DNA from 2 places in the Sphingomonas telluris genome. Region 2 is predicted to be linked to the other one. Evidence: predicted binding sites of a transcription regulator. Region 2 holds the regulator's gene; the other holds the start of a gene.
The links. Region 2 encodes LexA, which represses DNA repair genes until DNA is damaged. Its sites were predicted from a motif close to GTTCCNCNCTTGTTCT; they were not measured.
Positions count from the first base shown of each region.

Region 1 (3,414 bases), on a different contig from region 2:
CCTCGACCGTCGTCCGAACGATATTATTGTACGGGTCCTGCTCGGTCAGGCTGACGCCGCTGGTCTGGCAGTGCGTGCGCAGCCGCTTGGACTCGTCCTTCTGCGCGCCGAGATCGGTCATGATCCTGTGCCACAGGGTGCGCGCCGCCCGCAGTTTCGCAACCTCCATGAACAGGTTCATGCCGATGCCGAAGAAGAAGCTCAGGCGGCCCGCAAAGGCGTCGATCTCGAGCCCCTGCTTCATCGCCGCGCGCGCATATTCCATGCCGTCGGCGAGCGTGTAGGCGAGCTCCTGCACCGCCGTCGCTCCGGCCTCGTGCATGTGATAGCCGCTGATTGAGATCGAGTTGAACTTCGGCATTTCGCGAGCGCAGAAAGCGATCACGTCCGACACGATCCGCATGCTCGGCTCGGGCGGGTAGATGTAGGTGTTACGGACCGCGAACTCTTTCAAAATGTCGTTCTGGATCGTGCCGGTCAGCTGCGCATGCGGAACGCCCTGCTCCTCACCTGCGACGATGAAGAAAGCCATGACCGGAAGAACCGCGCCGTTCATGGTCATGCTGACAGACATCTCGCCGAGCGGGATGCCGTCGAACAGCAGCTTCATGTCCTCGACGCTGTCGATCGCCACGCCCGCCATGCCGACGTCGCCGGCAACGCGCGGATTGTCACTGTCGTAGCCGCGATGGGTGGCTAGGTCGAAGGCGACGCTCAGGCCCTTCTGACCCGCGGCCAAGTTACGGCGGTAGAAAGCGTTGGACTCTTCGGCGGTCGAGAAACCGGCGTACTGGCGGATCGTCCACGGCCGCCCCGCGTACATGGTCGCATAGGGCCCGCGAGTGAACGGAGCGACGCCCGGGTAGCCGCTGTCGATCGCGGCATCGGGTCCGTAAACGTTGTCGAGGCGGATGCCCTCGAACGTCTCGCGCGTCAGGTCCTTTCCGCGCGACTCCTTCGCGGCGAGCGCTTCCCAGTCGGATTTGGTCGGCTTGTCATTCATTTGCGCCGCTCCTTAGCCGCCATTGCAATCGAAGCGAAGCGATCCGACGCCAGGAATTGCAGAAATCGCGCCTACGGAACCCAGCGCGCGAACTCGCAAGTGGAATCCCGATCTGCTCCATTCCGGACACGTCTCAGGTTCCTGTTCTGTTCTTGCACCGTGAAAGTGTCTATGACGGTGACATGCCAGCCTGGTCGCCAGAAATCGCCAATGAATTCATTCGTATGGCGCAGGCCAACAGGCATGCACTCAACCAGATGCAGCTTCAGAAGCTGGTCTACATCGCGCACGGCTGGTGCCTCGCCTATACAGACAATCCACTGACCGGCGATCGTCCGGAAGCTTGGTCTTTTGGCCCAGTCTATCGCCGACTCGCGATTGCACTGGCGCGGTACGGTCGCGCTCCTGTCACAAGCGCTATTTGTGTCGGGGATCTTCATCGAGCCTGGCCGGTGCAAGGCTCGGTGCAGGTCGCCAAAGCGGACCTCGATGGGTCCGAATCGGACACAATCGCAATGGTCTATAGAGACTATAGCTGTTTAGATGCGGCTCAACTGGCCACCATCACTCAGCGACCAGGAACACCTTGGCACAAAACATTCGCGGCTGGTGCGGGCGAGCGTCGAGACATTCCGCACAGCTTGGTGAGAGATCAGTTTGTCAAAATCGCTGAAACGGCCGGATCTCAAGAAGCAAGGTGAGGCGTCCGCTCGCCACTCAAAGCATGCTCGTGACAGCTCCATCGACCAAGAAAACAGCGATATGGAAGCAGCTGCTTAGGAACGGGCCCGTCTGCGTTTCCTAGAAGCTCAATGCTACCGGGTAGAAGTACAGACCGAAAATTTGCGTCGCCGCCAGGAGCTTGCTTCGCTTTTGGTTCACCATCGCGTCTTCATATCATCCGTGTTTTTTGGCGCTGTTGATCGCCGCGGCGATTTGGCAAGCAATTTGTCTTATTGACGATCGCTCACCCACCGGAGCTCTGATCGCCTTGATCGTGTATCTCGGTGTGGCCACCAAGTCTGTGGCACCGAGATGTGGAATGGAGATTGATAGCAAGTAGGCGTGGGGTGGTCGCTTGTGCCGACCTATCGAGACCGCAACTCGCCCCGTCTAACTTTCCCCGTCGCGGTCTTCGGAAGCTCGCCCACGAATTCGATCTCGCGCGGATATTTGTAGGGGGCGATGCGGTCCTTCACGAAGGCCTGCAGCTTCTCGGCGAGCTCGGTACTGGGCTCGGCGAAATCGGCGAGCACGATGAACGCCTTCACCCTTTGCCCGCGCTCCGCACAGGGCACGCCGATGACCGCGCATTCGGCGACGGCGGGGTGCGCCAGCAGCGCATTCTCCACGTCGGGCGCGCCGATGTTGTAGCCGGAGCTGACGATCATGTCGTCGCTGCGCGCCAGGTACCAATAATAGCCGTCGGCATCGCGGCGGTAGGTGTCGCCGGTGATGTTCCAGCCGTTCTCGACGTAGTTCCGCTGGCGCTCGTCATCGAGGTAGCGGCAGCCGGTCGGGCCCTTGATCGCAAGGCGTCCGATCCCCTCGTCGAGAGCGTTGCCGCCCTCATCCAGGATAGCGGCCGCATATCCCGGAACGGCCTTGCCCGTGGAGCCGGCGCGAACGTCCTCCCCCGCAGCCGAGACAAAGACATGCATCATCTCGGTCGAGCCGATGCCGTCGGTGATCGGTATGCCCGTCCGTTCCTTCCACGCTCGCCAGGTCGCCTCGGGCAGGTGCTCGCCGGCCGAGACGCAGTAGCGCAAGGTCTTCAGCGCATTGTCGAGACCCGGCTGCGACAGCATCGCCTTGTACGCCGTCGGCGCGGTGCCGAGGTGCGTGACGCCGAACTTCGTCATGGCTTCGAGCATCTTCGGCGGGCTCGCCTGCTCGATCGTCGCAGCCGCCGCGCCAAAGCGCAGCGGGAACATGAGCGTAATGCCCAAGCCGAAGGTGAAGGCCATCGGCGCGCTGGTCATGAACACGTCGCCGGGCTTGGGGTCGATGAGATGCTTCGCGAACGTGTCGCAAGGCGCGAGCACGTCGCGGTGGAACTGGACGCACCCCTTGGGCACGCCCGTCGTGCCGCTGGTGAAGGCGATCAGCGCCGGGTCGTCGCGGTGGGTGTCAGCGGGTGGAAGAGGGTCGTGCGACGCTGTGCGCGTTTCCAATTCACCGCGCCCGTAGTCGCCATCGTACTTTACGATGTGCTTGACGAAGTGCGTCTGGTCGACCGCATCGCGGAAGTCGCCGATAAAGCGGCTGTCGACAACGGCGTGGCTGATCTGCGCGCGCTCGATCACCGTGGCGATCTCGCCGGGACGGAGCAGCGGCATGGTCGCGACCACGACACCGCCAGCCTTCAGAACGCCGAGCCATGCCGCAAACATGGTGTAGCCGTTCGGCCC
Region 1 covers NZ_JAKZHW010000002.1:673,007-676,420, reverse strand. The annotation lists gene scpA (methylmalonyl-CoA mutase) at 1-1,003, opposite strand, end outside; gene LZ016_RS14365 (Panacea domain-containing protein) at 1,186-1,704, shown strand; gene LZ016_RS14360 (AMP-binding protein) at 2,092-3,414, opposite strand, start outside.
Region 1: LZ016_RS14365 (Panacea domain-containing protein) is a predicted target of LexA. The motif match lies at 1,147-1,162, and genes of this name have one in related genera.

Region 2 (3,414 bases):
GCCGGTTGCGGTAAACGCACGCGCTCCGGTCGGAATGGCCACGCCCTATGCCTCCATTCTCCTCGAGGGCCGCGAGGGTGAGGTCGCCTTCGTGCCGACCGCGGCGTTCCGCTCCGGGCTCAATGCCACGGACGCGGATCTACAGAAATATTACGCTGCGAACCGGCAGCGCTACGTGGTGCCCGAGCAGCGCGTACTGCGCATCGCCAAGATCGGCCCGGAGATGGTCGCCAACGTCCAGCCGACGGACGCGGAGATCGCCGAATATTACAAAGCGAACCAGGCTGCTTACGCCCCCAAGGAAACGCGGGTCATTAGTCAGGCCGTGGTCGCCGACCAGGCAGCGGCGCAGGCGATCGCCAACCGTGCGAAAAGCGGCCAGACGTTCGCAGCGGCCGCAGCTCCCGCGGGCCTTAGCGCGGCAGACATCTCGGTCGGGCCGCAAACTCGCCAGGAATTCACAGATTTGGCAGGCTCGAAGACGACCGCGGCCACCTTCAGCGCAGCTCAGGGGGCGATCGTCGGTCCGATCCAGGATCAGGGCACGTGGCACGTCGTGAAAGTCGACGAGATCCGCCGAGAGGGCGGCAAGACGATCGAGCAGGCTCGCGCCGAAATCTCGGCCAAGCTGATCGCGGACAAGCGCAAGGAGGCGCTCGAAGCCCTCGTCGACAAGGTCCAGGATGCGCTCGACGGCGGGTCAAGCTTCAGCGAAGCGGCCGCCGCTGCCAAGCTCAAGGTCATGGAGACCCCGCCGATCACATCCGACGGCAAGTCCCGGACCGATCCCGGCTTCCAGCTCCCCGCGGAGCTCGCTCCCGCGCTGAAGAGCGGGTTCGATCTGGCGGAATCGGACGAGCCAGTCGTCGAGACCCTGCCGAACGATGCGGGATACGCACTCGTGGCGCCTGCCCGGGTGATTGCCGCCGCTCCGGCTCCGCTGGCGCAGATCCGCGACCGCGTTGCCCAGGACTGGCTCGCCTCGCAGGCTTCGCAGCGGGCGAAGCAGCTGGCGGATTCGATCACGGCCAAGGCGGCCCGTGCTCCGCTCACCCAGGCGACGGCGGGCGTTCAGGTCCCCGTCCGCGTCGAGCCCGTGCGTGCGCGCAGGTTGCAGCTCGCCCAGTTCCAGGGCCGCGTTCCCCCGCCCCTCGCCGTCATGTTCAGCATGAAGCAGGGCACCACCCGCACAGTCGCAGGCGCTCAGGGCGAAGGCTTCTACGTCGTGAAGCTCAACAACATCATCCCGGGCAACGCCATGGCGCAGCCGGGACTGATCGGCTCCACCCAGAAGCAGATGTCTGAGACGCTCTCGCAGGAATACGGCATGCAGTTCCTGAACGCTGTTCGCAACGCGACCAAGGTCAAGCGCAACGACAAGGGCATTGCCGAAGCCAAGGCGCGAATGGCAGGCAGCGGAAGCTAAGTCGGTATCGCTACCGTCCGCTTGACGGGCTTCATTTTGTTGCCTACACGTTCCCTGTCTGTTCCAAGGGGGATGGCTGGCAATGCTCACCGCCAAGCAGCACGAGCTGCTCCTGTTCATCAATACGCGCCTCAACGAGTCCGGCGTCAGTCCGAGCTTCGACGAGATGCGCGAAGCGCTCGACCTCAAGTCGAAGTCTGGCGTCCACCGCCTGATTTCGGCACTTGAGGAGCGCGGATTCATCCGGCGGCTGCCCAACCGGGCCCGCGCACTTGAGATCCTGAAGGTACCGGAATCTGCGGCTCCTGCCGCCCATGCCCCGAGGCCGGTCATCCAGGCGGCTGCGAACGACACGATCGAAATCCCGATGCATGGCCGGATTGCCGCCGGCACGCCCATCGAGGCATTGCAGGGCACTGAAGGCTTTGCGGTTCCCGCCGCGTTGCTCGGGCCCGGCGAGCATTATGCGCTGGAGGTGTCGGGTGACTCGATGGTCGAAGAAGGCATTCTCGACGGCGACTTCGCTCTCATCCGCAAGGTCGACACAGCGCGCGATGGCGAGATCGTCGTCGCGCTCATCGACAATGAGGAAGCGACGCTCAAGACTTACCGTCGCGAGGGCCGCACGATCCGCCTCGATCCGGCGAATGCCCGATACGAGCCGCAGCGCTACGACGAAGGCCGTGTCAGCATCCAGGGTCGCCTGGCCGGCCTGATCCGCCGGTACTAACATGGCGGCCGCGCGCATCGATTACGTCGAGCTCCCAAGCGCGACGGCACATGAGCTCACCCGAGCTTTCTATTCGAAAGCTTTCGCTTGGGCGTTCACCGACTACGGTCCTGACTATTCCGCGACGACCACGGGCGACGTGGACGTCGGGCTCAACGGGCAGCCGGAAGAGGCGCTCTCCGCTCCTCTCCCGGTCATCCGCGTCGGCGATCTCGAAGCCGCCTTTGATGCAGTAACCAAGGCCGGCGGCACGATCGCAAAGCCGATCTTCGCCTTCCCCGGAGGACGGCGCTTCCACTTCATCGACCCGTCGGGAAGCGAGCTCGCAGTCTGGCAGTCCGCCCAATAGACTAAGGCTGAAGCAGCTCGGCAGGCCTGACGTCGATCGAGCGGTAGACGATCGTACTGTTCACTAGGATGAAGACCAGGATCGAGCCAACTAACTGAACACGCATGCTCTTCGACCAAGCCATCAGGCCGAAGATGGCGAGCAAGGGTATCGTCTGCCAGGGGAATTTCGTGGCCAGCTCGAAACCGCTGACCGACCGGCCCACGACTGCTTCGAATAGGTCCATCAATCGCACGAAAACACCGATGACCCACAAGGTCGTTAGCAGGTAGAGCAGCCTTCGGTTGGCCATGTAGTGCTGGGCGAGGTCCAGGCCCTCTTCCGGAATATCATCCGGAAGAACCGTCATGGCCGCGAGCGAAAGAAGAATTGCGGGGACGATCAGCGTCAGCAAGTCGAAGTAGGTGAACCTCTCCACACCGGTGAACCGCCAGAGCCCGAAGAACTCTTCGAGAATGGCCATGAAGACGGTCGCCGCCGCGATGAGGGCTGTAAAGCTCCACTTCACCCGGCCCCGGGCTCTCAGCAGCTTGTGAAAGCTCTGAACGAGATCGCTTACGGCAAGCGCAAGGATGATGCTGACGAACGCCGCCAGGTACGCGAACATGTCGATGCTCGTCGCCATCGGCTTGCCCCCTGTCCCGAGCGGCGCCCCCGCGCCTGACTTCTACTCCGCCGTGGTCGGATCGATCACGTTTCGGACCTGCGAAATCCTGTTGGCCGGGAACCCGCCTCGCTGCGCATGCTCGCGGATGATCTCCTCATTCGGCGCCCGATAGATGCAATAGATCTTGTCGTCGGTGACGTAGCTCTGCACCCACTGGATCTCAGGACCGAGTTCCTTGAGAACCGAACAACTCGTCTGCGATGCGCCCTTGAGCTCGCTCTGCCCCAGCGATCCTACGCCCG
Region 2 covers NZ_JAKZHW010000001.1:699,648-703,061, reverse strand. The annotation lists gene LZ016_RS03640 (peptidylprolyl isomerase) at 1-1,426, shown strand, start outside; gene lexA (transcriptional repressor LexA) at 1,509-2,156, shown strand; gene LZ016_RS03630 (VOC family protein) at 2,158-2,505, shown strand; gene LZ016_RS03625 (hypothetical protein) at 2,507-3,130, opposite strand; gene LZ016_RS03620 (DUF4242 domain-containing protein) at 3,173-3,414, opposite strand, start outside.